Planctomyces sp. SH-PL14: one gene and its partner. The protein of the gene in region 2 interacts with the protein of the main gene of each other region in a pairwise test. Links are inferred from orthologs where the notes say so. Each region holds a gene or a part of one and is shown on either strand. Other genes may lie near its edges.

The links.
Region 1: the proteins of VT03_RS20645 (region 2) and murG interact in binary tests that used the Escherichia coli proteins (3 or more experiments, as listed by UniProt). The link is inferred for Planctomyces sp. SH-PL14 from one-to-one orthologs.

Annotation. Positions count from the first base shown.
Region 1 is NZ_CP011270.1:2,367,056-2,381,930, reverse strand. Bases 5,601-8,390 are described here. They hold murG (undecaprenyldiphospho-muramoylpentapeptide beta-N-acetylglucosaminyltransferase), read right to left. Parts: upstream 7,648-8,390; coding sequence 6,553-7,647; downstream 5,601-6,552. Other genes in these bases: wrbA (NAD(P)H:quinone oxidoreductase), read right to left, coding at 7,689-8,297; VT03_RS35065 (hypothetical protein), read left to right, coding at 5,677-6,531. Also shown: VT03_RS09300 (DUF1080 domain-containing protein), read right to left, coding at 1-1,061; VT03_RS09295 (RrF2 family transcriptional regulator), read left to right, coding at 1,693-2,145; VT03_RS09290 (SLC13 family permease), read left to right, coding at 2,324-4,651; VT03_RS09285 (alpha/beta hydrolase), read right to left, coding at 4,671-5,405; VT03_RS09265 (ArsR/SmtB family transcription factor), read right to left, coding at 8,643-8,978; ispG ((E)-4-hydroxy-3-methylbut-2-enyl-diphosphate synthase), read left to right, coding at 9,261-10,427; VT03_RS09255 (DMT family transporter), read right to left, coding at 10,446-10,901; VT03_RS09250 (DUF1501 domain-containing protein), read right to left, coding at 11,439-12,818; VT03_RS09245 (metallophosphoesterase), read left to right, coding at 13,118-13,891; VT03_RS09240 (MraY family glycosyltransferase), read left to right, coding at 14,033-14,875. UniProt on the Escherichia coli protein: Cell wall formation. Catalyzes the transfer of a GlcNAc subunit on undecaprenyl-pyrophosphoryl-MurNAc-pentapeptide (lipid intermediate I) to form undecaprenyl-pyrophosphoryl-MurNAc-(pentapeptide)GlcNAc (lipid intermediate II).
Region 2 is NZ_CP011270.1:5,426,175-5,441,201, forward strand. Bases 4,597-7,538 are described here. They hold VT03_RS20645 (TrmH family RNA methyltransferase), read right to left. Parts: upstream 6,472-7,538; coding sequence 5,722-6,471; downstream 4,597-5,721. Other genes in these bases: VT03_RS20635 (PVC-type heme-binding CxxCH protein), read right to left, coding at 4,597-4,604; VT03_RS20640 (inorganic diphosphatase), read right to left, coding at 4,842-5,390; VT03_RS20650 (WD40 repeat domain-containing protein), read right to left, coding at 7,184-7,538. Also shown: VT03_RS20625 (hypothetical protein), read left to right, coding at 1-113; tRNA pseudouridine(55) synthase TruB, read left to right, coding at 223-1,080; more of VT03_RS20635, read right to left, coding at 1,467-4,596; more of VT03_RS20650, read right to left, coding at 7,539-9,121; VT03_RS20655 (cupin domain-containing protein), read right to left, coding at 9,118-9,654; VT03_RS20660 (polysaccharide pyruvyl transferase family protein), read right to left, coding at 10,110-11,375; carbon storage regulator CsrA, read right to left, coding at 11,460-11,657; VT03_RS20670 (ABC transporter permease), read left to right, coding at 12,059-12,892; VT03_RS20675 (glycoside hydrolase family 2 protein), read left to right, coding at 13,674-15,027.

The DNA of each region.
Region 1 (14,875 bases), 3.1 Mb from region 2 along the record:
TCCCCATTCTCAATCCCGTTGTGGACCTGCACCTCATACCCGTTCGACGGGTCCTTCTCCGTCCCCTTCATCGCGCGGAAGAAATACCCGCTGTTGAGATCCGCCGCGTGCGTCTGGGCATCAACCCGCGCAACAAAGTTCCCGAACTCCCGCTCCGTCTCCAGAAACCCGGGACCGTCATGGCAATGAATCGCCCCATCGACGATGTCAAACTTCGACTTGCTCCCCGGCACCAGCGTCCACCCCGCCGTGTCCTTTCCGTTGAACAGCTTCTCCATACCGAGCGGCTTGACCGCGAGGTTCCGGAACTCCACCTTCCCCTTGTTCTTCTGCAGCCCCAGCAGCCCCGACTTCCGCGCGGCGGACTCGTCCGTGAAGTCCATGATCTCCTTGCCGTCGAGCTGCACCCGAACGCGGTTCCCCTCGGCGGTAACGGAGAACTTCCGCCAGTCCCCCGAGCCCTTGATCGGCTCGTCGGTCTTCTTCCAGCCGACGATCGAGCCCGTCAGAAACCCTTCCGGCTGCTCGTCGGCAATGTTCAGTTCGTAGCAGTCCGCCTTGAGGTCCTTCGGATCGGCAGTCGTCCGCAGGAAGACACCGCTGTTGGCCCCCTCGGCGGTCCGGAACTCGCACCGGAATTCGAAGTCCGCGAACGGGACGGTGGTATTGAGCAGTCCGATCGGCCCGGAGTCGGCGGTGATCGTCCCGTCCTTCACCGACCAGTTCACTTCCGACTGGTTGGAGGCCCAGCCGAAGAGGGTGTGTCCGTCGAACAGGCTCAGCCAGCCCGCCTCGATCTCTTCGGCGGTGAGCGGATTGACGTAGGGGATGCACTCCGCGGTCGAAGGGGGCGTCAGCGGCGCAGGCGCCGCGGCGGGCTTGGCGGCGACGGCCGCCGTCATGGGATCGGCCGGGGCTTCTGGGGGAGTGGTCTTCTCGGCCGCCGGGGGAGCAGCCTCTTTGGCCGCCGGCGAGGCGCTGTCCGAGGGAGCGGGGGCGGGGGCCGGCGCACATCCCGCGAAAGCAAGACCGAGGGCGGAGGCGAAGAGGACGGTTCGCATGGCGGGCGCAGGCTCCAGATGGCAGCGGAGAGAATTCCTGGCCGAGTCTAGTGAGCGGTGGCGTGGACGGACACTCACGGCCTCGCGGACCAAAGGGCGGACGATCCATGACAGAATTCAACCGGGTCCAGGGGCACCCTGGTGGGGGATGCAAGGGGGCAACGCCCTCTTGCCCGCCGGAGGCCTGGCCGTCGAGAGATGTCTGAAGGAGCGCGTGTCCAAGCGCGGACAACGTGCCGTATGCCCCCTCACCAACCCGCGTGGCTCGCGAACCGGCAACCGAACCACAACAGGCCCCAGGAAGTCCCGCCAGGGACGGCCGAAAATAGCCCACCATTTCAATGGTGGGTTCGCAGTGTGGCTCCGGACCAGCAGTCCCGTCAGGGACGAAAGAATCTTTCTTCTACAAAGGGGACACCCGTCGTGTCCCAATGTTCCTCATAAAAAGCGCCTCCGGCGGCAAGGGGGTGAGACCCCCTTGACCCCAGCGGCCGTCGCACATCGGGTTTGAGCTGGCACAGTCGCGCCGGCAAGGACGTGGTTCGAGACAGCGGGACGCTCGCCGGGCTTCGAATTCCGACCTGGATGGTGTATTTTCAAAGTTCCGACTTCGACCGAGGATGGCCACGCCATGCGACTTTCCCGACGTTCCGACTATGCCCTGCGAGCGCTCTTCGCGCTCGCAAGTCGCTACGGGGAAGGTCCCATCTCGATCCGCGAAATCGCGACAAAGAACGACGTCCCCAAGAAGTTCCTCGAGCAGATCATGCTCGAACTCAAAAGCCAGGGCTGGGTCCGCAGCATCCCGGGACGCATCGGCGGCTTCGAACTCGCCGTCGCCCCCGACCGGCTCAGCATGGGACAGGTCGTCCGCTTCTTCGACGGAATCCTGGCCCCCATCGGCTGCGTCTCCTCCAGCGACTATGAGCCCTGCTCGCAGGAGCCGTTCTGCCGCTTCCGCCGCGTCCTCCTCGATATCCGCAACTTCACCACGCAGCTCATGGACAAGGCCACCCTCGCCTCCGTCCTGCGCGGTGAGCCGGTCCGCCGCGAGGAAGTCTTCACCGCCGGGGACGGCATTTAGCGAATCGGTTCGGTCGGGATCCTTTCCGATCGGGATTTCCCCCATAAACTCCACGCCGGTGGATCGTCGTTCCCGCCGACTGCACGAGCAGCGAACGGGGACGAACGTGACGATCCCGGGCTTCCGGTCCCGCCAGCCCTTCCCGTTCCACTGATCACCGACGACGGAATCAGGTTTCATGCTCTATCGACTGCTGGCCCTCCGCGCCGCCCTGGCGCTGGCCATCTGGACCGGGACGACGTTCTCGACGACCGCAGCCCACGCCGCAGAACCGGCCCCCGCGGCGAATGCGGCCGCAGCGACCGAGAACAAAGGGGCGCTCGCCGCGGCCGTCGACAGCCTGATGGCCGACGACATCCAGACGCAGCGGGACGCGGAAAAGACGCTGATCGCCGCCGGTCCGCACGCCCTGGAAGTCCTCCCCCCGACCGCCGTCGTGACCGAACCGACGGTCCGGACGCGCGTCGAACGAATCCGCAACCGGATCGAACTCAACCAGCTCGTCGCCCGGCTCGACGACCCGCAGCCCGAAATCCGCACCGCCGCGGAAGACGTCCTCCGCAAGCGGGACCGCAAGACCCTCGCGCATCTCCCGGCCACCGAATCGCTCAAGACCCCCGAAGGCCGGGCCGCGCTGGAGCGGGTCCGCGTCGAGATCACAACGCGGAACACGCTGCATCTCGTCCTGACCTGCGTCGTCCTCGTCGGCGTCATCCTCGGCCTGCTCCAGGAACGGTTCGGTGCGGAGGTCATCATGCTCTCCGCGCTCCTGATCCTGGTAGCCTTCGGCGTCGTCTCCCTCGACCAGGCGCTCCTCGGCTTCGCCAACCCCGCGATCCTGACGATCGCGGCCCTGTTCATCGTCGGGGCGGGACTCCAGGGAACGGGCGGGATGGAGACGCTCAGCCACTACCTGCTCGGCCGGACCCAGTCCGGCACCCCGCTGTTCCGACTGATCACGCCCATCGCCACGATGTCGGCGTTCCTCAACAACACGACGATCGTCGCCTTCTTCCTGCCGATCTTCATCAGCGTCGCCAAGAAGATGCGGACCTCCCCGTCCAAGCTCCTCATCCCCCTCTCCTACGCCTCGATCCTCGGCGGGACCTGCACCTTGATCGGCACGAGCACGAACCTCGTCGTCGACGGCACGCTCCGCGAGCAGGGACTCGGCGGGATGACGATGTTCGAACTTTCCCCCGTCGGCATCCCGGTCACGATCATCGGCCTGGCGTTCCTGATTACCGTCGGCCAGAAGCTGCTTCCCGACCGCAAGGACCTCCTCGAGTACGTCGAGTCCCATCCCCGCGAGTACACCGCGGAGCTGATCGTCCGCGGAGACTGCCCGTGGGTCGGCCAGACGATCCGCGCGGCCGGCCTCCGCGACCTCCCCGGCCTCTACCTCTATCAGATCGAACGGGCCGGTGAGCTGCTCTCGCCCGTCGCCCCCAGCGAGAAAGTCCAGGCGAACGACCTTCTCTATTTCTCCGGCGTCATCGGCACGATCGTCGACGTCCAGAAGATCCGCGGCCTCGATCCGGTCGAGCACCACGAGATCGAGCCGACCTCCGCCGCCGGCACCGCGACCGAGGGGGCCGCTCCCTCCGACTCGACACCCAAGCCCGCCCCCCGGACAGGCCATCAGCTCGCCGAAGTGGTCATCTCGCAGAGTTCGCCGCTTGTCGGCATGAGCGTCAAAGCGGCTGACTTCCGGTCCCGCTATCAGGCCTCGATCATCGCCGTCCACCGCAGCGGACAGAAGCTCTCGGAGAAGATCGGCAAGATCGTCCTGGAGTCGGGGGACACGCTCCTCGTCGACGCCGGCGCCGACTTCGCCCGGCGATGGCGGAACTCACGGGACTTCATCCTCGTCTCCGGCCTCGACGACTCCGCTCCCATCGTCCACCACCGCGCCTGGCGGGCCCTCGCGATCCTGGCCTTCGTGATCATCGGGATGTCGTTCGAGCCCGAGCTCGCGGCGATCGTCGCCATGGCCGCCGCGGCCCTCTCGATTTTCAGCGGATGCGTCTCCAGCCGCGAGGCGATGCGATCGATGGACCTCTCGGTCCTGGTCCTCGTCGCCTCGGCCCTCGGAGTGAGCCGCGCCCTCGACTCCAGCGGCGCCGCCGAGTGGCTCGCGGGCCAACTGCTGACAATCGTGCAGCCCTACGGTCCGCTGGCGATCCTGGCCGCGATCGTCCTGCTGACGGGACTGCTGACGGAGCTGCTGAGCAATAACGCCTGTGCCGCCCTGATGGGGACACTCGCCATCGCCACGGCCCGCGCCACGGGACTCGATCCCCGGCCGCTCCTGATCGCAGTCGCGGTCACCTCGTCCTACGGCTTCGCGACGCCGATCGGATACCAGACGAACCTGATGGTCCTGAACCCGGGCGGGTACAAGTTCTCCGACTACCTCAAGATCGGCATCCCGCTGGATCTGATCTGCTGGATTCTGACCGTGATCCTGATCCCGTGCTTCTGGTCGCTCACGCTGCCGCAGTAGGGAACGAGACAGCCGGGATTCAGATCGAAGTGATCAGCCGTCCCGCCGCCATCAGCGCCGGGCCGCTGATCGTGTGCGGACCGTCGAACGGGTTCCAGTCGACCTCCGCGCCGAACGAGGTGAGCATCGCCCGAAGCTCCTCGGCGAGCGAAAACGGCAGGACCGGATCCTGACGTCCATGGGACTGCACGACCCGCAGTCCCTGGAGCCCCTGTTTCTCGGCGGTCGCCCGCCAGTCCTCTTCGCTCAGGAGCGTCCCCGAGAAGACAATCAGCCCCGCCGGCCGGACTTCCAGGTGGAGCATGGCATCCGTCGTCACCATCGCCCCCTGCGAGAACCCGCCGATCACGGTCTTGTCCATCCCCAGGCCGGCATCGGCCAGCATCGCCTCCAGCGCCGTCGAGAACGCCTGCCGGACTTCAGGAAGGCGGGGCGGATGCTCATACCGGAGGTCGCGCAGCCGCCCGGCGGCGGCCGCCTGCTGCAGACGGACCATGTCGATCGGCCACCACGCCCGGCCCCCAGGAATCCCATACTCCCGAAGGTCCATCGGCGCGGCCGGAAAGACAAACCGCGTCGACGCCAGCTCACCGGGGAACCGCTGAATCAATTCCGGAGCGAGCGACACCAGGTCGTCCCCCCCGGCTCCGAATCCGTGACAGAGAACGACGAGCCGGTCCGGCGGCGTCCCCGGCGTCCCGTCGACGACGGTGCAGGAAAGGGGCCCATAGGTCTGCTTGCGCAACTTCGACACGTTCAAAACCTGCTTCACGAGGACGGACCGGGGCCGAAAAGCTAGGAAACCGCGCGCAGGGGATCAATCGGCCGCCGGTGCGGAATCCAGGGCGAATCTTCGTCCCGTCTCCTGTCATTGTTCGCTCCCACGTCGTCTTCTCTGAGTGGCGAGTGTGTGAAAATTGTGAAATGAGGCCCGGGCACGCCGGCGGGCTCGAAACAGCTCCTGTTGCCTCGATTTTCCGGTCCGCGTTAGAGTTCCGGTTGCTTGCCTGTCCAAGGATGGAACCATGGCCCACCCGACCGAATTCATTGACCGCCACACCCGGTCCTTCATCTGGCTGTGCGGCTTCGCGACGGCCATCGCGTACGCACTCTGCAACTGGCTGGGGTGGGATCAGCCCGGCCAGGTGATCGTCGTCCTGCTGCTCTTCACTCTGCTGTTCATCTCCTTCGCGGTCCTGGCGATGCTGGTGGCGGAGAAATGGTTCGAAGAACTCGACGCCAGCGCAGTCGAATGGAGCGGAGTTCCCCGCTCCGGCACCGCCAAGACGGCGTTCCTGAAAGGGGGACGAAGAGCGTCCCAGGCCCGCTTTGACCACACGGGCGACTTCCTCCGGATGGTCGCCGACGAAATGCAGACCCCCGGAGCCGGCGCCTCGCACGACAGCCCGGCCCGCATGGCCGCCGTCCAGGCGACCGCCCTCCAGCACGCCCGCTCCTACGCCGACGTCCTGCAGATCCCCGTGCCGACCCGCCGCAGTGCCCTCGTCAACTTCGTCCCCCCCGCGGCCCCGGCCCCCACTCCGGCCCCGCCGCCGCCTCCCCTCTTCACCGCCCCCGTTCCGCCTCCACTGCCAGCCAACCACTACGGTACGCCCGCTCCGGCCCCTGCCCCCGCGGCCGCTCCCGTTTCTCCTCCGCCGCTCTTCACGGCCCCCGCTCCGCCGGTCCAACAGGCTCCGGTCGCCCGCCAAGTTCCCGTCGCCCAACCGGCTCCCCAGCAGCCGCCCGTGGCCCCGACGGGCGGGGCGTCGTCCCAGCGAGCCGTCCCGCCGCGTCCTCAGGGACCAGTCGTCACTCTGGGAACGGCCCTCGGCCACGGAACGATGCGTCCCAAGCCCCCTCGCCAGCGGCCGAACTGACCTTCGAGACCAGTTCAATCCTCACTTTGGCTGCGTGACCAGCGACAGGATCGCCTCGGCGACGGCGTCCGCCGCCTGAGGCCGCGCCAGTCCCAGCATCGCTTCTCCCATGCGGTCGAGGCGGTTGGTAAAGCTCAGGGCGCGGTGCAGCGTCGCTTCGAACTGTTCGAGGAAGTGCCCGTCCGCCTGGTCGACGAGAAACCCGGCCCCCGCTCGTTCAAAGACCCGGGCGTTGGCCCGCTGGTGGTCGTCGGCGGCGTGCGGGTAGGGGATCAGGATCGCCGGGATGCCGACGCAGGCCAGCTCGGCCAGGGTCGTCGCCCCCGCCCGCGTCACGGCCAATGTTGCCCGGGCGTAGTGCGGCGCCAGGTCGGAAAAGAACGCTTCAACCTCCGCCTTCCAGCCGACCTTCCGGTAGGCCTCCGCCACACGCTCGCGGTCGGTCTCACCCGTCTGGTGAACGATGTCCCACTCCCGCAGCAGGCCCGGGTTGTGATCGGCGACCGCCAGCATGCCGTTGTTGACCGCGTGTGAGCCCTGGCTCCCCCCCAACACGAGCAGAACGGGACGGCCGTTCGTCGGGCGCGGGTCGACCGAGGGCGGAAGCTCCGCGATGCTTCGTCGAACGGGGTTCCCGGTCAGGCGGACATCGGTGCCGGAGAAGTACGACTCCGATTCCCCGAACGTGCAGCACACGATCCGCGACCATCGGGCCGCAATGCGGGTGACCCGCCCGGGAACGGCGTTCTGCTCCAACAGCACGATCGGGATCCGGCGGGCGCGGGCGGCGAGCAAGACCGGAAAGCTTGCGTATCCGCCGCAGCCAACGACCACGTCCGGCGCCTCGTCCCGCAAGATGCGGCGGGCCCCCGTCCAGGCTCCCCAGTTCGCGCGGACCGTCCGGAACGGCTTCCGCAGGATCTCCCGGGGAGAGACCGCGGAGATCGTCAGAACCTTACCCAGACCGCCGCTCGAGAGCTGGCGGTCCACCCCCTTCTCCGTCGTCACCAGAGAGGTCGAGACGGGAGGATTCCGTCTCTGGAGCGATTCCATCACGGCCAGCGCCGGCGAGACATGACCTCCCGAACCACCGGCTGCGAACAGAATGGATGGCACGGGAGGCAATGGGGGCTCAGAGGCAAGAGCGGGTGTTCCCGCTACTTCTTCAATTTCAGACCGATTTCGGCCAGGCGCTTGCCGAAGGCCCGGCAGAGGGCCGCCTCATTCTCGTCGATGTCACGCTTGTTGTCGCCCCCCGCCAGATGCCCTGGGCCGTAGGGTGAGCCCCCGCCGGTCGTCGTGAACAACTCTTGGTTTGAATACGGGAGACCAACGATCACCATCCCCAGGTGCAGCAGCGGAGCCATCAGCGTCAGCGCCGTCGTCTCCTGGCCCCCGTGCATGCTGCCGGTGGAGACGAATACGCCGGCCGGCTTCCCTTCGAACTCGCCGTTGAGCCACAGCGAGGTGAGCTGGTCGATGCGGTTCTTGAGCTGGGCCGAGCAGTTGCCGAAGCGCGTCGGAGTTCCGAATGCGAACGCACCAGCCTCCTTAAAGTCTTCAACCGTGACCAGCGGAACATGCTTCTGCATGTCCCGCCCGGCCTTCATGTCGGGCCGGGCTTCGATCGTGGCATCGGGAATGAGCTCGGGAACGCGGCGGACCACAGGCTCGGCGCCGGAGACGTGCGAAACGCCTTCGGCGATCAGTTCCGCCATCCTGTAGACGTTTCCATACGTGCTGTAGTAGACGATGAGAACCTTCATGGCGTGCTCCTCCGGACGGGCGACTCAGGATGTCATGAGCGAAGTGAGACCGATCGAAACGCCCGCCTGCCGGGATGAACGAACGCAGCAGGACAACGGAAGTTCCGACACGGGTGCCGATTCTGGCACGGATGCCCCATGGATGCACGCCCCGTGCCATCCAAGCCCGCCGCTGTGCCCGGCCGACCTGCTTCCAAGTTGCGTGCCCGTACAGCGGAAACCGTCGTATTCAAGAAAAGGATCCGGCAGCGTCGGAGCCAATCTGGCTGCATCCATACCATCCTGACCGGTCGCGCACCGTCCCGCGGGCGCCAGCCCGAACCATCGGCAGAGCGACGGAGCGAATCAGGCGGGTTTGCCGGCCCCCGGGGCGAGTTCGAGCTCGACCGTCAGCCGATCCAACTTGAGCCGAAGAACCTGACCGCGATCCACATCGAACGGGACGGCGACGCGATACTCGACGAATCGACCTTGACGGGTACGGTCAACGAGACCGACGCGAAATAAAACACCAAGATGGTGGGACAACCCGCCGATATCCATCTCGTACTGGATGGCGAGCTCCGTCACCGTCCGTGGGCCAGCAACAAGTTCTTGAACCAGTCGAATCCGGAGCGGGTCCGCAAGCGCTTTGAGTTGCTCGACGGTCTTGTTCCAGACGTGGTATCCGTCTTGAGACACGGGGAAGCACCTGCATTGACCGTGAACACCCCGAGAGTCCTGGGGCGAAATTTTGCACCGCAGAAGAGGACTCGGCGACATTTTGTCCTGAGAAACACGGAATTCTCGTGGGCGGAAAGAAACCGCCCCTCCCGCGGACGTTTCGTCTCGCTATTCCGTTCGGAGAGTCCTATTTGCGACTGTTGATACGTCAAGGTGTGCGGATTGGGACAATTGAGCGTGAATCCGTATGATGAACCGCGGACAGAGGATGTCTGCTTCAGCTCCCCCAGGACGACCTTGGTGAATACGCGAGAGATTGCCCGCAACCCGACCCGTTCGGTTCGTATCGGCTCTGTCACGATCGGCGGCGGGAACCCGATTGCCGTCCAGAGCATGACGGCCACCCACACGCAGAACATCGAGGCGACCGTCGGACAGATCCGCGACCTGGTCGAGGCGGGGGCGGATGTCATCCGGGTCGCCGTCGACAGCCGCAAGGACGCCGACGCGCTGCGGGAGGTCGCCCAGCGGATCGAGGCGAATCTGGCGGTCGACCTGCAGGAGAACTACCGGATGGCGGAGGTGGTCGCCCCGTCGATCGCCAAGATCCGCTACAACCCCGGCCACCTTTACCACCACGAGCGCGAGAAGCCTTGGCAGGACAAGGTAAAGTATCTCGTTGACGTGGCGACGGAGCACGACTGTGCGATGCGGGTCGGCGTGAACTGCGGCTCGGTCGATCCGGACAAGAAGGAAAAGTTCGCCGCCGACGATTCGATCGGCCCGATGCTAGCGAGCGCCTTCGAGCACTGCGAACTGCTCGACTCGCTGGGGTTCACCCGGTACGCGGTCTCGCTCAAGGACTCCGATCCGCGGAACGTGATCGAGGTCAACCGCCGCTTTGCCGAGCAGCGTCCGGACGTGCCGCTGCACCTGGGGGTGACCGAGGCCGGGATGCCGCCGGACGGGATCATCAAGACCCGGATCGCTTTCGAGCAGCTCATCAGCCGCGGGATCGGGGACACGATCCGGGTCTCGCTCACGGTGCCGAACGCCCGCAAGAGCGAAGAGATCGTCGCTGGGCGGAAGATCCTGGACGACATCGCGGCGGGACGGGTCCGGAGCGTCGTCGACTACGGCCTCAACGTCCTCAACATCATCAGCTGTCCGAGCTGCTCGCGAGTCGAGAACGAGGCGTTCATCGACTTGGCGGCGCAGGTCAAAGAGATGGCGGCGTACGCTAAGGACCATGCGGTCACGATCGCCGTCATGGGCTGCCGGGTGAACGGCCCCGGGGAGACCGACGACGCGGATCTCGGCCTGTGGTGCGGGCCGAACTTCGTGAATCTCAAGAAGGGGCCGCTGGAGCTGGGAGCTTACAGCTACGAGGAGATTCTTCCCCGACTGAAGAGCGAGCTCGACCGTCTGCTGGTGGAGAAGGGTGCCGCGACGGCAGGAGCGCGGTGAGGCGGCGGAGGCGCGCGGTCAGTCGATCCGCGTCTTCAGCATCATCAGGGCGACGCCGCCGATGACCATCACGGCCCCGATCGTTCTGAGAAGGGTCAGGGCGCGGGGTGTGACCTGGAACCATCCGTAGTGATCGATCAGGACGGACATCGCCATCTGCCCGGCGATGACGAGGGCGAGCATGGCCGCGACGCCGATCCGCTGCGTGACGATGATGCTCGTCAGCACGTAGCACGTTCCGAGCAAGCCGCCGAGCCAGAGCCACCAGGGGACGGAGGCCAGGCGGGCGAGGCTGGGCCATGCCAGACGCATTGTCAGGCAGATGACGAGGCACGCGAGGGTGCCGATCGTGAAGGAGGCCAGGGCGGCCTGCATGGGGTGGAGGAACCGTCGGCCAAGCTGGGCGTTGATGGCCGCTTGGGCGGAGGTCGCGGCGCCGGCAGTGAACGCAATGAGGGTAAGCAGCGATTTCAATATGGGCTCCGGCAACGGATTCGAGTCGCGGCCGTAGCATAGCGACAGCACCGGCGCGAACCGCCAGTCGGGGTCCAGGGGGCACCCCTGGTGGGGGATGCAAGGGGGCCTGTGAGGGAGGCGGAAGGGGTTCAGGCTGAAGGCGTAAGGTAGAGCGGCGCAACTGAGGATCATTTGGTCCTGATCGGGTCCAGGGGCACCCTGGTCAGGGAGTGCAGAGGGGAGAATCCCCATTGCCCGCCGGAGGCCGTCTCGTCCGACATTGTCGGACGGAGTGTGTGTCCAAGCGCGGACACCGTGTCGTATGTCCCCTCACCAACCCGCGAGGATTCCAGAGCGAGCGGTGAGTCCTCAACGCTGGTACCACAAAGGGGACGTCCGTTGCTTACCACGGTTCCTCATGAAAGTGCCTCCGGCGGCAAGGGGTTGCCCCCTTGACCCCGGCTGCCGTCGCACGTTGGGTTTGAGCTATCAAGCCGCGCCGGCAAGGACGTGGTTCGAAATACCGGATCAGCCGACCGACCACGACATCCGACCTCAGCCCAACGCGCGGCCAGTGATCTTCCGGTAAGGGCCCCCTTCGTTCTGCGTAGGCCGCTCCGGACGTCCCTTGTGGATGTACGTCAGCGCCATGTTGTCCACGCCCAACAGGTGCAGCACCGTCGCGTGCAGATCATGGACATGCAGCCGGTCCTCGACAGCATGGAAGCCCAGATCGTCCGTCGCGCCGATCACCTGACCACCCTGCACCCCGCCACCGGCCATCCACATCGTGAACCCGGTCGGGTTGTGGTCGCGGCCGTCCCCCTTCTCACTCATCGGCGTCCGGCCGAACTCCCCCCCCCAGATGACGAGGGTCTCATCGAGAAGCCCCCGCTGCTTCAGGTCCTTGAGCAGCGCGGCGACCGGTTGATCGCTCTCGGCGAAGCGGTCGGTGTGGTTCTTCTCGATCGCGCTGTGGGCGTCCCACTTGCTCCCCGCCCCGTGATACAGCTGGACGAACCGCACGCCGCGCTCGACCAGCCGCCGGGCGAGCAGACAGTTCCTGCCAAACGCGGCAGTCTGTTTCCGGTTGAGGCCGTACGCCTCCTGCGTCGCCGGCGTCTCCTCCGCCAAGTTCACCGCCTCGGGAGCGTGGGCCTGCATCCGGAAAGCCAGCTCGTAACTGCGGATCCGGGCATCCAGCTCCGTCTGCTGGGGGTGCTTGCGAGCGAAGTCCGAGTTCATCGAGGTCAGGAGCGCCAGTTTGTCCCGCTGCTGCTCGACCGAGATCCCCTTGGGGTTAGCCAGGTTTCGGATCGGATCTGCCTGCGACTCGAGCTGGACCCCCTGGTACCCCGCCGGCATGAAGCCGGCGCTCCAGTTCCGCGGACCGTTGATCGTCGACGTCGTCGAATCGGTCATGACCACGAAGGCGGGGAGGTTCGCGTTCTCCGTCCCCAACCCGTAGCTGACCCAGGCCCCCAGGCTGGGCCGGCCGGCGATCGGCGTCCCCGTGTTCATCTGGCAGACGCCGCCGGAGTGGTTGATTCCGTTGGTCCAGCAGGAGCGGATGACCGCCAGATCGTCGACGCACTGGGCGGTGTGAGGCAGCCAGTCCGAGACCCAGATCCCGCTTTCGCCGTGCTGCTTCCACTTCCGCTTCGAGGCGAGAAGCGGCGAGTTGATCTCCCCCATCGCGGTGATGACCCGCTTGTAGCCGGGCGGAAGCGGCTGCCCGGCCAGTTCGTTGAGCTTCGGCTTGGGGTCGAACGTGTCCATCTGGCTCGGCCCCCCTTCCATGAAGAGGAAGATCACACTCTTCGCCGTCGGGCGATAGAGGGACCGGCCAGGGGTCATCTGGGGGACCGCCTGGGCCGCGTGGAGCAGGTCCGCCAGGACGATGCCGCCGAACCCGGCGCCCGCCTGGACCAGCATGTCGCGGCGGGAGACCGAATGGCAGAGAGAGACTGGGTTCACGCGGTCCTCAAATCGGCGTGACGCGGGGACTTCGGCCCTTCATCGTATCCATCGCGGCAAATCCGAGGCAAATCGGCAGGCACAATCGGAATCCCGGTGGAGTCGACACCGCCCGTCGGCAACGTTCCGATGAGGCGTCCGGAACGTCTCTTGCTCAAGAGTTCGAGGCCCGATCGGCGATTCTGTCGCGAGAACTCGTACTGGATCGGCGTCCAGCGGACGTTAGCATTGGGGCGACCCCAGGAGACTGCACCGAGATGAGCACGGCCACGAACGACCGTCAGCGCGTCAGCTTTGTCTCCGATCTTCACCTCCTCTCACGGCGATCGAGCGCCCCCCGGCATCTCGACAGCCTCCACGCCGTCGCGAGGAAGTCGCAGCACTTTGTCCTCGGGGGGGACATCTTCGACTTCAAGTGGTCGACGCTGCACTCGCTCGACGCTTCGATCGCCGCGGCGGAATCGTGGCTCTTCGAGCTCGCCCAGGCGACGCCCGAGTGCCGTTTTCATTTCCTGCTCGGCAACCACGACTCTCATCCGGCCCTGATCCAGCGGCTCCCCGCCCTCGCCTGCCGGCTCCCGAACTTTGCCTGGGAGCACTTTTTTCTCCGGATGGGGGACACGATCTTCCTCCACGGAGACGTCGCCGACCGGCACTCGACCACCCAGTGCCTGCTGGAAGCGCGGCGGAACGGGTTCTGCCACGAATCCCGAAGCAAGATGCACCACGGCGCGTACGACCTCGTGGTGCGGTCGCATCTGCACCGGATCATTCCGACGGCGGTCTACCCGCGAAAGACGGTCGCCCGGCGGATTCTGCACTACCTCCGGGACATCGCCCAGGGGCCCGAGCAGGGGATCCGACGGGTCTGTTTCGGCCACACGCACCGGATCGTACTGGGCTTTGAGCATGGCGGAGTCACGTTCTTCAACGGCGGCGCCCCGATCGGCAAGGCCCGGTTTCACGTCCTCGAATTCGACGTCGAGACTCCAGGCGCCGATCCCGCGGTGACTCTCGTCTCCGTCGGCTAGCGCGGATCCCGGACCGCTGGGGCGGCAGTTGTTCGGAGGGTCCGGACGCAGGGACAGTCTTCCGTCACCGGCGGCGTATCGGCGGGCTCAGCGAGGTCTTAAACTCCGCTCCCCGGTTCCCGTCTTCTTCCGTCGGTCTCCATGATCTGGTTCCTGCTGGTCTGCGTGGTCCCGTCGTTCGTCCTCTCGTGTCTCGGCACAGCCGCGATGCGCCGTCTTGCCCCGCGGTGGGGACTGATCGACCAGCCGGCGGCCCGCAAAGTCCACGTGACGCCGACGCCGCTCGGCGGGGGGCTCGGAATCTTCTTCGGCTTTGTGGCGACGATCGGCCTGGCCCATCTAAGCGTCTTCATTCTCTCCCGGCAGCCGACACTCCCGACGTGGCTGCCGACGGAATTCGCCGCCTACCTTCCCGGCGTTCTGGAACAGGCGGGGCAGATGTGGCGGATCGTGGCGGCGGGGGCGATCCTGGTTGCGATGGGGCTTCTGGATGACGGCGTCGGACTGCCGTGGCCGCCGCGGCTCGTCGTGCAGTTCCTTGTGGCGGCAATCGTCGTGTCGAGCGGCGTCCATGCGACGCTCTTCGTTTCGCTCCCCTGGGTCGGGACACTGTTCACCATTTTCTGGATCGTGCTGCTGATCAACTCGATCAACTTCCTCGACAACATGGATGCCCTGTCGTCGGGGATCGGGCTGATCGCGTCGTCGATTTTCGCCCTCGTCATGCTGACCGCCACGAGCGAGCCGCGGTGGCTGGTCGGCGGCAGCCTGCTTGTGCTGGCGGGCTCGATTGCCGGGTTCCTGGTTCACAACTGGCCTCCCGCCAAGATCTTCATGGGGGATGCCGGCAGCACGTTCCTGGGGATGATGCTGGCGACGATGACGATCCGCGGCACGTTCTATGATTCGAGCTCCGCGGGGACGCATGTGATCCTGGCACCGATCTGTGTCCTGGCGGTGCCGTTGTATGACTTTGCTTCCGTG
Region 2 (15,027 bases):
GCGAGACGAGAGGTTGCCGTGTGACGGCCTGCGGCCCTTGGTGGTCAACCTGGTGGTGGCGACATCCCACGGGCTATCTGATTCTGTGCAAGAGCCACCAAGACCATACTTGACGAACCGTCACCCACTTTGCGGCGCTGATTGATTACCTCAATCTGTCATTCAACGCGCCAAGCCGCCACACTGCCGCTTTTGCCCGGGAAATAGCGTCCACGTCGAGTCATGTTCGGTCTCCTCAACATCAACAAACCCCTCCGTCTCACTTCCCGCGACGTCGTCAACCGCGTCTGCAAACGGGTGCATCCGATCAAGGTCGGACATGCCGGGACCCTCGACCCGCTGGCCAGCGGAGTGCTCGTCGTGTGCGTCGGACACGCGACGCGGCTCGTGTCGTACATCCAGGACGAGAGCAAGACCTACATCGGGACCTTCGTCTTTGGGAAACGGAGCGAGACCGAGGACTGTGAAGGGGTTGTGGAGGACGTGCCTGTCGGGCACATCCCGCGCGAGGAGCTGGAGGCGATCCTGCCGCGGTTCACGGGGCGGATTCGTCAGCGGCCGTCGCAGTTCTCCGCGATTCGTGTCGGGGGGCAGCGAGCTTATGAGCGGGCGAGGAAGGGGCAGGTGGTGGAGGTCCCGGAGCGGGATGTGGAGATTCATGCGCTCCGCTGCGTGGAGTACGACTTTCCCACGTTTCGGCTGGAGGTCGAGTGCGGGTCAGGGACCTATATGCGGTCGCTGGGGCGGGATATCGGGCTGGCTCTCGGGACCCATGCGCTGATGGTGGGCCTGGAGCGGACGCGGATCGGGGACTTTCGGATCGACGACGCGCTGTCGATCGAGGATTTGAGTGCGGACGTGATTGCGGCGCATCTCCGCTCGCCGCTGGAGGCTCTGGGGCGGTTTCCGCAGGTGATGCTGAGTTCACACGATGTGGCTCAGTTGCGGATGGGGCGGTGCCTGCGGCATGACTGTCTGCTCTACGCGCCTCCCGGTGAGGTTGTGGGGGTTCATGCGGGCGAAGCGGTGTCGCTGCTGCGGGTCCACAACAACCAGCTCGTGCCGGTCATGGTCTTCTGACGTGACACCGTTCATGCCGGCGCAACGTGGATAGCTCAAACCCAACGTGCGACGGCAGCCGGGGTCAAGGGGGCAACCCCTTGCCGCCGGAGGCGCTTCTGTGAGGAACCGTGGGACACAACGGACGTTCCCTTTGTGGAACCGGCGTTGAGGATCACCGCTCGCCCCTGAAGGCGCCGCGGGTTGGTGAGGGGGCATACAGCACGTTGTCCGCGTTTGGACACGGCGCGCTTCAGACATCTCTCGACGGCCAGGCCTCCGGCGGGCAAAGGGGATTCTCCCCTCTGCACTCCCTGACCAGGGTGCCCCTGGACCCGGTGAGGGCCAATGATCCTGAGTTGCGCCGCTCTACCTTCCGCCTTCAGCCTGAACCCCTTCCGCCTCCCTCACTGCGGCACGGGCGCCGCCTGCGACTTGATCAACGCAATCAAATCCGCAATGTCCTGCGGAGTCACCGTCTTCTCCAAACCCACCGGCATCAACGACACCCCGTTCGCCTTCAACACATCGATTTCAGCGCGAGGAATCGCCTCTTCTTTCCCCTCCGCCATCCGCAACGTCACCGCGTCCGCCGTGTCCGCCGCGATCAACCCGTTCAGCACCCGCCCCGCATCCGTGATCACGGTATACGACTGGTAAATCGCCTGCGCCTCCCGGTTCGGATCCAGAATCGCAATCAGCAGATCTTCAGGCGACTTGTTCACCACCGAAACCAGCTGCGGACCCACATTGGCCCCCTCGTTCCCGACCTTGTGGCACGTCACGCAGTGCTTCGTAAACGCCAGCTTCCCCCGCGCGACATCCCCCGCCAGCTCCAGCGCCGGCCGGTAACTCTCAATCACCTTCTGCCGGTCCTGATTCGGCATCCCGAACACCGCCGCCGCCTGCTTCCGAATCCCCTCATTGGGATGCGACAACAGCGTCTGCCGCGAAGTCGGATCCACCTCACCCGGCGAAATCCCCCCGCCACCCACCGCGGTCAGCAGCGCCGTAATCCGCTCGTTCCGCTTCAGCAGCGTCGTCATCGTCACCGTCCGCAAGTGCGGCCCCATCTGCGGCCAAACCGCCAGCAGCGGCGCGGAGAGGTCCGCGTTGAGCCCCCCCACCGTCGTGATTGCCGCGGCCTGCAGCTCCGGCGGCGTCTGCGGCGACAGCAGCTTTTCAAGCAGCCCCGCAAACCGATCCGCCGGCAGCGTCGCCACGATCGGCATCACAGCCAGCCGTCCCTTCAAGGGAGCAGCCGAGTCGGTCGCCCGCCCCTCGGCAGCCGTCCACGCCGTTTCGATCATCGCCTTCGCCGGAGCCGCAAGCTTCGGCGAACCGATGAGGCCCGCCAGCGACTTGCCCGAGCTCTCCAGCCGCCCGCCCAAGGTCGCGATCATCCCGCTCCGCGCCGGGGAATCGGGGAGCGACGCAATCCGGTTAAGGATTTGCAGCACCCCTTCCTCCGTCGCCGCCGCACGGGCCAGAAGCCGCCGCCGCCACGTAGAATCCTGGTCCCCCTTCGCCAGCAGTTCGTCGAGAAGCGGCAGAGCCCGGGTCCCGATCGAGCTCGTCAGCATCTCAAGCACGTCGGAGTTGAGCCCCGATCGGGTCGCCAGCGCCGTGAGAGCCTTGAGCGACTCCGGCGAATCGATCTCGCCGAGGGCGTAAGCGACAGCGAACTCGACACGGACGTTGTCCTCGCTCGCGAGTGCGAGGATCGGACCCGCGAGGGCCGGCATCGCCTTCAGTCGCGGCGCGGCGAGCCACACGGCCCGCTCGCGAATGTGCGGATCGCGATCCGCCAGAGCGGCCAGCATGTCCGCCTCGTCAATCGCATCGAGACCGTCCAGAACCGCCAGCGCGTGCAGCCGTCCCAGCGGTGTCGCCCCTTCGCGGACCAGCTTTCGAGCGGGCTCGATGGCCGCCTTGTCCTGCCGTTCCCAGAGCAGCCGCTGGGCGGTCTCCCGCTCCCAGCCGTTCGTCGAGTTGAGGCTCGCAACCAACTCCACGGTGGTCTTCGTCGCCAGGACCGGGAACGGCCGGTGCTTCCAGCCCGGCGGCGTCAGCCGGTAGATCCGCCCCTTGTCGTCGCCGCTCTCCAGGTTCAGGAACGCCTTGATGTCATCCGGGATCGCGATCGGGTGCTCGATCGTCTCGCGGTACATGTCGAGGACGTACAGGCACCCGTCCGGCCCGTTGACGAAGTTCGTCGGACGGAACCACGTGTCGGTCGAGGTGATGAACTCGACCCCCTCATCCGCCCGCTTGGCCAGGAAGCTCGCGCCGTTCTCGCCGACGGTCTTGCGGTGGATCAGGTTTCCGCCGACGTCGCCGATAAAGGCGTTGCCGAAGAACTCCGGCGGATAGGCGTCGCCGCGGTAGATCGTGACGCCGGTGGCCGACGTGAAGAAGCCGGTTGCGACGAGCTCGGTCTCCGAGACCCGTTTGCGGAACGCCGGATCGGCCGCCCGGCGGCGGGTGCGGACGACGCGCCACGGCTCGGCCGGGCTCGTCCGGAAGACCGGCGCGGCGGCGCCGTCGGCGGCGACGGAGCGGATCGGCGGGGCGGTGATCCCGGAGTCCTTCCGGTCGAGCGCCTGGCGGGGATAGACGATGTGCTGGATGTGGTTGCTGTTGTTGCAGACGAACCGGTTCCCCCAGTCGTCATACGAGTGGCCGAACTGCTGGCCGCCGGTGACGCGGGTCAGCTCGTTCGTCTTCGGGTTGAGGGCCCAGTCGCTCGCCCGCAGCGGACCGACGTCCTTGCCCTCCATGTGCAGGCTGCTCTGGGCGGTCCCGCCGCTGGCGGTGATCCGGTTGTCGAGCCCCCACTTCATGTTGTTCGCCAGCCCCTGCACGTTGTAACGGCTGAACCCCTCGATGATTTCTTTGCGCTCGTCGGCGACGCCGTCGCCGTTCGTGTCCTTGAAGTAGTACAGCTTGTCCGGCGCGAGGGCGAAGACCCCGTCGTCGTAGCAGCAGACACTGACCACCCAGCTCATCTTGTCGGCGTAGACGGTGCTCTTGTCGAAGATCCCGTCGCCATCGGTGTCCTCCAGCCGGCGGACCTGGCAGGCGTTCTTCTTGCCGAGCGGCATCGGCTGCATCTCGCGGACTTCTTCCGAGTACGGATAGCCCAGCATCTCGGCCACATACTGCCGGCCGTAAGCGTCGAAGCAGGCATCGACCGGATCGAGGACGTCCGGCTCATGCGCGACGAGCTGCAGCGAGAACCCGTGCTGGACCTTGAACGTCTTCTGAACGTCGGCGATCTCCACCGGCGGCAGCCGCTTCATTTCCTCGGCGAGCGAAGGGGGCGCCGCGGGATCGGCAGGGGCCGCAGCCATCGGAGCCGCCGCGGGTGCGGGAGCTGGCGTCGTTGCCGGAGCAGCGGGAGCCGCCGCGACGGCAGTCGGAGGCGTCTGGGCCGGTGCGGGAGAGGGGGCCGTCGAGAGGACGAGGGCGCCGGTGAAGAGACCGAGGGCCAATGCGGCGAACGGAACCGCCAGTGCGGGCGCGGCAGCGGAGCGAGACGACATATTCAGATCCAGCAGGTTGGCAGCGTGACCACAGGAGCGCGTGCGATCAAACAGCTGAATTCAGGCGGGCGAAGGGGAGGGCGGTGGTAGGGAGTTCAGAGCTTGTCGACGGAGGGATCCTGGGGCTTCACATCGGGGCAAAAAAACGGACGACGCGCAAGCATCGTCCGATCCAAAGTACCGTCCGCCGCCAGCGGTTCAACTCACCGACCCCTGACGACGATTGACTGACGACTCTCAGTGCTTCGTCAGCAGGCCGCGGCGGCGGCGTTCGCTGTACGCCTGAAGGCCGTCTTCGATGATCGGAATGCTCGGGGCGGAGTCCAGGATCTCGTCGACCTCGACCGCCTTCCCTTCGAGCTGCTTGTAGTCCTGGAAGAACCGCCGCAGCATGGCGAGGCGGTGGTAGGGAAGCTCGCTCGCTTCCCGGAACGAGGCGTACTCGGGGTCGTGCGTGGCGACGGCGAGGATCTTGTGGTCCTTCTTGTCGTTGTCGATCATGGTCATCAGGCCGATCGTACGGGCCTGGACCAGCGTCAGCGGGGCGACCGGCTCCTGGCAGAGAACGAGGACGTCGAGCGGGTCGTCGTCTTCGGCGAAGGTCTGCGGGATGAAGCCGTAGTTCGCCGGGTAGTAGACGGCGGAGTAGAGGATGCGGTCGACTTTCAGCAGGCCGGTCTGCTTGTCGAGCTCGTACTTGACGCTCGAGCCCATGGGGATCTCGATGACCGTCGTGAACTCACGCGGCAGGTTTTCACCCGGGGTCACATCATGCCAGGGATGCATTGCGGCTCTTTGGTAGGAAGAGGGTCCAAGCGCTGTCCCGGCACGATAGTAGGCCCGCGACACGAGTCGCAAGGGACTCCTCGCCGAGCCGCACCACGGGAGGGCGAAGCTCCCGCGAAGTTGCGGACCACGGGAGGGCGACGCTCCTGCGGAGCCGCAGACGTTGCCGGGCTTCCACTCTCGACACGGCCGAACCTCCGTCTCCGCTTCGGTTGCAGCCGGTCCGGTTGGAATCGAAGACGCGGGGACGGTTCGCGGCTCAGCAGGAGCTTCGCCCTCCCAAGGTCCCGGCTCGCGCCAATTCCGGAGACGGGACCTTCGGGCCGGACGATTACCGTCGCCGTCCACGGGAGCGATCGGACGGCGGAGGCTCGTGGGAGCGCCGCCAGACTTCGCTGAGCAGGATTCCGCAGGCGACCGAGACGTTGAGGCTCTCGACGACGCCCGTTCCGGGGATCTGGAGGAGCTGGTCCGCCAGGGCCTCGATCGGGGGGGACATTCCCTCCCCCTCGCTCCCCAGGACGACCACGATCCGCCGGCCGAGCGGCGCGCCGTAGACCGCATCGCCGTGGTGGCTCGACGTCGCGACGATCCGGAAGCCGAACTCCTTGAGCCGCTCCAGGTCCCCGACCGGGTCGGTGAGGCCGTAGACCGGCACGAACTCCGCTCCCCCTTCGGCGACGCGGACCGCGGCGGGGGAGAGGGGCGGGAGGTCACCCTTGGCCCCCAGGATCGCGCTGACTCCGAAGTGGGAGGCGATCCGCAGGATGGAGCCGAGGTTGTGCGGGTTCTGGACGCCGTCGAGGTAGAGGAACGGGCCGGAGAGCCGCTTCTCTTCCAGCCACCGCATCATGTCGCCGGTCGACCAGCGGCGGTATTCGCGGGCCAGGATCGCGATCCCCTCGTGGTGGATCGAGCCGGTGATCCGTTCGAGGTTGTCGTCTTCGACGACCTGAAAACCCTTGCGCTCCTGGACACAGTAGTCGAGGAGGGCGGAGAAGTGCCGTCGGCGATCCTCCGTAATATAGACGCGGATGACGTCCTTGGGCCGGCGGGCGAAGAGGGCCTCGCAGGCCCGCACGCCGTGGTACTTTTCCTCGGTCTCGCCGACGTGGCGGTCGCGTTCGCGGGCCGGCCCTTTTGCTGGCAGTCCCTTGGCTGGCAGCCGTTTCGGTGGCGGTCCTTGCGGCGGCGGCCCCTGGGAAGCTCCTTTGGCCGGCGGTCCCTGGGAGGGTCCCTTCGATGGGGGCCCTTTGGGGGGACGAGGACCGGCGCCGGGAGTGAAGCCGGGGCGGGGACCGCGGTCGGGGCGGGGGCCGCGATCGGAGGGGCGGGACGGTTTGCGGGGGGGCTTCATCGAAGGTGCGGAGTGGGACGGGAGGCGACGTTCGGGGTCGCCAATGTCGGGCAGCTTACGGTTCCCGGCAGCGGATCACCACGTCCGCGTAGCGATGGAATCAAACCGCATCCTTGCCGGCACGACGTGGCTACCTCAAACCCAACGTGCGACGGCCGCTGGGGTCAAGGGGGCCTCGCCCCCTTGCCGCCGGAGGCGCTTCCATGAGGAACCGTGGGACACAACGGATGTCCCCTTTGTGGACCCGGCGTTGAGAGGTCCTCGCTCGCCTTGCAATCCCTACGGGTTGGTGAGGGGCATACAGCACGTTGTCCGCGTTTGGACACGGCGCGCTTCAGACATCTCTCGACGGCCAGGCCTCCGGCGGGCAAAGGGGCGTTGCCCCCTTGCATCCCCCACCAGGGTGCCCCTGGACCCGGATGGGGTGGTGGGAGTTCTAGTTTTCTTGCGGCAGGCCCTTCCAAAGCCGGATCGTGCCATCCGCCGCCGCGCTTGCCAACCTCGTCCCATCCGGACTGCAAACGACACTCGTCACCGAATCCGTGTGCCCCAACAACCGGACCACCGGCTCACCCGTCTCGGCATTCCACAAGATCACCTGCCGATCGTTCGCCCCCGAGACAAGCCACTTCCCATCGGGACTGAAGGCAACACTCTCCACCGGCGCCTGATGCCGCGTCAGCTCCATCACAACCTTCCCGGCCGCCACATCCCAAAGACGGATCGTCCGCGAGTCGCCGCTGCTGGCCAGCCGCTTACCGTCCGGAGCAAAGGCCAGCGTCCAGACGGGGCCCGTCTGACCCACCAGACTCCCGCGAGTCGAAGGCTTTGGCATGATCGCGTACAGCCCGATCGGCGAGTCTTCACCCCCGCTCGCCAGACTCATGCCGTCGCGGCTCGCGGCGAGGACTTTGACCTGGCTGCGGTGAATGACCAGGGAGGCCCGCAGTGCGGAGGTGGCCGGATCGCTCAACAGGACGGCACCGATCGGCATCCCGAAGGCCAGCAACCGCCCCTCGTCGCACCAGGCCAGGCAGCGGATCGGTCCGTTGCGACCTTCGAAAACGATCCGCTCGAGTCCCATCTCAACGTTCCACGTCCGCACGATCCCGTCATCGCCCGCGCTGGCCAGCATCCCGGCGCCGTTGAACTGGACGGCACGGACCGGGCCGTGGTGTTCCTTGAACGTCCGCAGCGATTCGCCCGTCGTCCCATCCCAGACCTGCACAAGCCCCCGGCCATTGCCGCTCGCCAGCCGTTTCCCGTCCGGGTGGAAGGCGATGCTCAGAAACGCGGACGACGACTCAAACGTCGCCGTCGCCGCCTTCGCCCCCAAATCCCACAACCAGATCATCCCATCCCGGCGCGTCACCGCCTGCGGGTGTCCCTCGGGATCAAACTCGACCCGCAGGACCGGCGCGGCGGCGACGGAGGTGGCTCGTTCCTGCCCGGAGTCGACCTCCCACAGCCGCAGCGATCCCCGATCCCCCCCGGCGAAAAGCTGTGCCCCGTCCGGGCTGAATGCGAGCGTCGTGACGGCGTCCGGCAGCGCGGGGAGTTCACGGATCTTCTCGCCGGTCGCCGCATTCCAGATCCGCACGACCTTGTCCTCACCCCCCGCGGCGACGCGCGTCCCGTCGGGATTCCAGGCGACCGTGTTCACGAAGCTCTTCGCCCCTTCGAGTCGGCGGGCGATCATGCTCTTCTCAAGATCCCAGATCAGGACGGCATGGTCGTCCCCGCCGCTCGCGAGCTGCTTTCCATCGGGGCGGAACGCGAGGCACGACACCGCTTCTTCATGGCGCGAAAGCGTGGAGCGCTCCCGGCCGGCGGCAACATCCCACAGCCGGATCGTGCCGTCGTCGCGCCCCTCCGCCAGGACAGTTCCGTCCGGCGAGAAGGCAACGGTGTTCACGCCGATCCCGTTTCCCTGGAGGACGTGCGTCGACTCCTTCGTCGCGACGTCCCACAGCCGGACGGTCCCATCGCCGCTGCCACTCGCGATCGTCCGGCCATCGGGCGAGACCGCAACGCTGTTGACCGTATGCGTATGCCCGGCAAGCGTGACAGTGTTCCGCCCGGTAGCGACATCCCACAGCCGGACCGTGCGATCGAATCCGCCGCTGACGAGCCACTTCCGGTCGCCGCTCCGCGCGACGCAGAAGACTTCGGACGTGTGCCCCTCGGTCCGGATCACCCGCTCCAGGGTGACCTCCGGCGCCTGCCCAGTAGCGACATTGCCCAGCAGCACGACCGCGGCCAGCCCGCAGACGGCGAGCATCGAAAGGAACCGCACCGGGCACCCGAACGGGGACGAAGGGCCGGGACCGAGGCTGGTCGTCGCGCCGGCGGCATCGTCCTCCGCGACGGTCAAGATTTGAGGAACTCCATCCCGTACTTGGCGGAGAGGCTGACCGCCTTGGCGATCCACGCTTCCTGCTCCGCGGCGGTCATCGGCGGCGCGGGGGCGGTCCGGCTGGCGACCGGCGTCCCGGTTTCGAGGAAGAACTCTTCGAGGCCCGCGGGGGAACAGAGGCAGAGCATGCGGGCCGGTTGGTCCGAGACGTTGCGGAACGTGTGCGGTGCGCTGGACGGGACGTTGGCGGTGTCGCCGGCGCGGAGCGTCGCCTTCTCGCCGCGGAAGGTGACTTCGATCTCCCCTTCGAGGATCCGGAACATCTCCTCGAAGTCGTGCCGGTGCGGCGGCGGCCCCCCGCCGGGTGGGACGTACATATCGACCAGACAGTACTGCCCGCCGGTGTCGGCCCCGGTGACGAGGATCGTATAGGTGTCCCCGGCGATGGCGACGTGCGGGTGGCGGGCCTCATCGGCGCGAACGACCGTCAGGGTCCGGTCGGTCGAGTCTGGCCGCATGGCGGATGGTGACATCGGAGCGTGTTCGGTCATGGCAGAAGGTTCTCGCTGTTGGGCAACGGATTCGGTTTTGTCTCTGGAATGCATTCCTTGGCTCGAACCACGTCCTTGCCGGCGCGGCTATGCCACCTCAGACCCAATGTGCGACGGCAGCCTGGGGTCAAGGGGGCCACGCCCCCTTGCCGCCGGAGGCATTTTCTATGAGGAACCGTGGGACACAACGGATGTCCCCTTTCTGGTACCAGCGATGAGGACTCCCTCACATCACACCGCTGGCTTTGCAATCCCCGCGGGTTAGGTGAGGGGGCATCCGGCACGGTGTCCGCGCTTGGACGCGATCTCCTTCAGACAGTGTCCGACGAGACAAGCCTCCGGCGGGCAAGGGGGATTCTCCCCCCTGCACCCCCTGACCAGGGTGCCCCTGGACCCGGTGATTGGGCCGGTGAAGTTGGGGGTATTGACTCGTCCTGTGATTCAAACATCCCGGATCAGCCGATCTTCAACGACTGCCGAAGCGTCCCCATCGTCGCCTTTTGCCGCTGCTGAACGAACTCACGGGCCGCCTGGACGCGGGCCGCAGCAAGCGCCGGATCCTTCGCGATCCCAAGGACAGTCGGAACGATCCGCGCCACCTCGTCCTCCTTATCCATATCGAACAGCCAGTCCTCCAGGCCGATATCCCGCCACATGAACCCCTTGCTTGTCTGTTCGCTGAACCGGCAGACGACCGCCGGGACGCCGTTCCCGATGCACATGATCGGAGAATGCATCTCCAGGCCGAACAGCCCCGCCGAGCGGACGTAGGTGCTGAGGGCCTCGTCGGTCAGCCAGTAAGTCGAGCGGTGGACCACCCGCTTGCGGACATCCTCCGGCAGCGGATCGAAAAGCATCTCCTTCGCCACGTCCATCTGGCTCTGGTCCTCGGGGCAGAGGAGGACCTTCATGTCGGTGTTGCGGACCACCTCGATGATCGCCTGCCGCAGCGGGGCATGGTCATGTTCCTTCAGCGACGTGCTGTGGGCAAAGCGGCGGACGTCCTCTTCGGTCTGCTTGCGGTTGTGGATCTTCCAATACGGCGTGTAGCGGAGCCGCGGGATGCAGCAGAGGAATTTTCCGCGCGCGAGGTCGTGCTCCTTCAGGAACTTTTCGGCGGCGTCGTCGTTCCGGAGGTCGACCGCAAAGGCTCCGTCGGGACCGAACTCCATCACCGGGCAGGTGACGCCGTTGTCCTTCGCGAACTGGAGCGAGACGGTGTCCCGGAAGAAGGCGAACCGGGCCGCGGTCAGGAGGCCGCGAAGCTCGTCGGTCATCGCCCCGATCGTGATGCCATAGACGCCGTACGGTTTGCCGGTCTTGGCCTTCCACTCGGCGACTTGCTTCTGTCCCACGAGCGACGGCCCCGAGCCGTGGAGGAGGAAGTCGCACTCGTCGAAGGCGCGGGCCACCGTCTCCTTGTCGAGCGCGAAGCGGACCTTGGGGAACCGCCGGCGGAGCATCGCCTCGACCCCGTTGCCGACGTTGCCGGGCCAGAGGGTCACCTCCGCCTCGGGGAGGTGGTCCTCCAGGAGCCGCAGCACGCCCGGCGTGTGGGCGATGTCGCCGATGTTGACCGTCTGCCAGCTGGACCGCAGGAGGATCCGGGGCGGACGACCGTCAGCAGCGGCGGCCGTGGTGGCCCGAAGCGAAGCCGCAAGCGTGGCCGCGAGGCCGGCCGAGAGAAACTGCCGGCGGTTGAGCGAGGCGAGTGGAGACATATTGGGTGACCGAATGCGCGAGGTCGGGGCGCAGCTTCATCGCCGGCTGCGCACCTCGCAGAGTATTCGAATCGCCCGAGCCCGTTAAGCGGGTTCCGCGCCCGGCTTTTCGGCGGACGGTCCCGCCTTGATCGCCTGACAGAGCTCCTCGCGGACGATGTTCATATCCCGCGGAGCGTCGATCCCGATCTTCACTGTGTTGGGACCGATCCGGACCACCGTGATCGCGATGTCTTCGCCGATCAGGATCCGCTCACCAGCCTTGCGTGACAACACCAGCATGGCCAACCCCTTTCCTTGACGGGGAGTGCCGCACTCGGCTCGAGGACCAGAAAACCATTTCTGAGGGCTAAAGCGCCCGGAAAACTCGAACCGCTGGGCACCATCCTGACGCAATCGGGAAGCAATACAAGGGGCAGACCCAATCCAACCCGCATGAATCAATCTGACTGCGTTATCAAAAGGATAACGGCACGCCCCCGCAACGCCAGCCCAATCCGGCGCAATTTCCAGCGGCCAATTTTCCAACAGCCCAAAACTTGAGCAGTGGCGATCGGTGCCTGCTTTTTGAGCAGCTGGCGGCGACTGGAACTGGTTTAGCTGCACTTGGTGTGCAGGTGTCGGTGGTCCGTCCGGCAGTTTGTGCCTGCTGGGCCCCTGTTCCATCGGCTATCCTGTTTCCCATGCCCCAGGAACAACCTTTCCGCCCGAATTACCGGCGCGTCTGGCTGACGTGTCTGAAGAATTCCTTTGCGCGCGAACTGTCGTTCCGCGGGAACTTTCTGATCGAGCTGTTCACGAACGCGTTCTGGATCACGTCGCAGGTGCTGCTGTTCGAGATCATCTACGCGAAGACGCCGGGTGTGGCGGGGTGGACGCGGGAGCAGTACATGGGGTTTATGGGGACGGGGCTGTTGATCAATGCCCTGGTCGAGTTCTTCTTCATGCCCAACTGCGCGAACTTCAGCGAGCTGGTGCGGACGGGGAATCTGGACTTCCTGCTGCTGAAGCCGATCGACACGCAGTTTCTGGTGTCGCTGCAGTCGGTGGATCTGGGGGTGATCTCGGAGATTGCGGGGGCGGCGTTGCTGTTGGGGTATTCCGTGATTTACTCGGCGGGGTCGATCACGCTGATGCAGGTGGTGCTGTATCTGTTGCTGGTGGCGGTGGCGGTGGCGTTTTACTACAGCCTGATGATTGCGCTGGCGAGTACGGCGATCTGGCTGGGTCGGAACCAGACGGTGTATGAGTTCTGGTTCTACATCACGGTGTTTGGTCGGTATCCGTCGAACATTTACCGGCAGCGTCCGCTGGGTGAGGTGATCTGGTTCGGGTTCTCGTTCATTGTTCCGATTCTGGTTGTGGTGACGGTTCCGGCGCAGGTGCTTCTGGGGAAGGTGTTGGAGCCGAATCGGTGGATTCTGGTGGTGGCGCCGTTGGCTGCGGTGGCGGGTTTGTTTTTGTCGAGGCGCGTGTTCAACACGGCGCTGGCGAGTTATCGCAGCGCGAGCAGTTAAACCGCGCGTTACTGGCGGCTCCAAGATCCGGGGTCCAGGGGGGCACCCCTGGTGGGGGATGCAAGGGGGCAACGCCCCTTTGCCCGCCGGAGGCCCGTCTCGTAGGGGATTTTCTGAAGGAGCACTTGTCCAAGCGCGGACGCCGTGCCGGATGCCCCCCACACCAACCCGCTCTGATTCCAGGCCGAGCTGTGCAGGGAAACCGGGTTCTCATCGCAGGCATCTTCTCGTTGGAGTTCATGCTTCGGCGTGCCCCGCTGGCGTCGTCCGCTCGAAGACCACCCGGTAGGCAGCCTGAAGCATGAGCTCCAGCGCCGCCCCCCTTCTTCAACACCGGCCGCCGCCAGGAAGTCCCGCCAGGGACGGCCGAAAATAGCCCACCCTTTCAAGGGTGGGTCTCAGGTCCCGTTCGCCGGCGCAGTCCCGTCAGGGACGAAAGAACTCCTCTCCGCGGAACCACGACGCAGCGCGGCACACAAATAAGAGGAGCACTCCCTGGCGCGACAACGCTTGCTCTGCACTCAAGGCGGGTTGATGTGGGGCATCCGGCACGGCGTCCGCGCTTGGACACTCACTCCTTCAGGCATCTCTCGACGGCCAGGCCTCCGGCGGGCAAAGGGGCCTTGCCCCTCTGCACTCCCGACCAGGGGATCCCTGGACCCGGTTGGCTGACAACGATAGCGCCCGCCTCCCCATCGCTGGGCAGAACACTCCCCCATCTGCCAAGATGCCCCTCCACTTCCCCCGGACCAGCTCGTTCTCGCTCCGATCGAGGTCTGACATGCGAATCATCGCCGCACTCGCGCTCCTCCTCTCGCTCCTCCCCGCCCCCCTCCCGGCCGAATGGAAACCGGCCGACTCACCACTAATGACCCGCTGGGCCAAAGACGTCCGCCCCGGCGCCGTCCTCCCCGAATACCCCCGCCCCCAACTCCGCCGCGACGCCTGGCAAAACCTCAACGGACTCTGGGACTACGCCATCACCGACCGGAAAGCCGGCCTCCCCACCCAATGGGACGGCCAGATCCTCGTCCCCTTCGCCATCGAGTCCGCTCTCTCCGGCGTCAAAAAACGCCTCGAACCCAACCAGGCCCTCTGGTACCACCGCACCTTCACTCTCCCCCAGACCGACGCCTGGAAAGACCGCTCCATCCAGCTCCACTTCGGCGCCGTCGACTGGGAATGCGACGTCTACCTCAACGGCCAGCGCGTCGGCGGCCCCGACGCCCACCCCCACCGCGGCGGCTTCGACCCCTTCACCCTCCGCCTCGACGGCCCCGGCGCCACCCTCAACCGCACAGGCGAAAACCACCTCGCCGTCCGCGTCTACGACCCCAGCGACGACGCCCCTCAGCCCCGCGGCAAACAGGTCCGCAAGCCCGAAGGGATCTGGTACACCCCCGTCTCCGGCATCTGGCAGACCGTCTGGCTCGAACCGGTCCCGGAAACCTACATCCGCGGCGTCAAGTTCACCCCGGACCTCGACGAGATGGCCATCTCGGTCCAGCTCGACGTCGTGAACCCCAAGCCCGGCATGAAAGCGGGGATCTTCGTCCGCAGCCTCCCCAACGGAGTCTCCGGGGTCTTCGCCAAGTCGTGGCACATGGAGCTCGACAAGCCCTTCGTCATTGAGTGCTCCAAGTTCAGCGGCAAGTTCGGTCAGCCGGACCCCAAGGATCTCAAACCGCACCTCTGGAGCCCCGACCACCCGCACCTGATCGACGTCCTGGTCGGACTGGTCGAAGACCCCAAGGCGGACCTCGGAGGCTTTGGGAAGGATTGGACGGCCAAGCTCGACGTCCCCGGCGAGGACAAGAACGTCCCTGCCGTCGCCCTCGTCGACTCCGTCCAGAGCTACACCGCCCTCCGCAAAACCGCGGTCCAGAAGGACGAGCGGGGGATCAACCGGATGTTTCTCAACAACGAGCCGGTCTTCCAGTTCGGCCCGCTCGACCAAGGATGGTGGCCGGACGGGCTCTACACCGCCCCGACCGACGAGGCCCTCAAGTTCGACATCGAGGCGACGAAGGAACTGGGCTTCAACATGGCCCGCAAGCACGTGAAGGTCGAGCCGGACCGCTGGTACTACTGGTGCGACAAGCTTGGCCTCCTCGTCTGGCAGGACATGCCCAGCG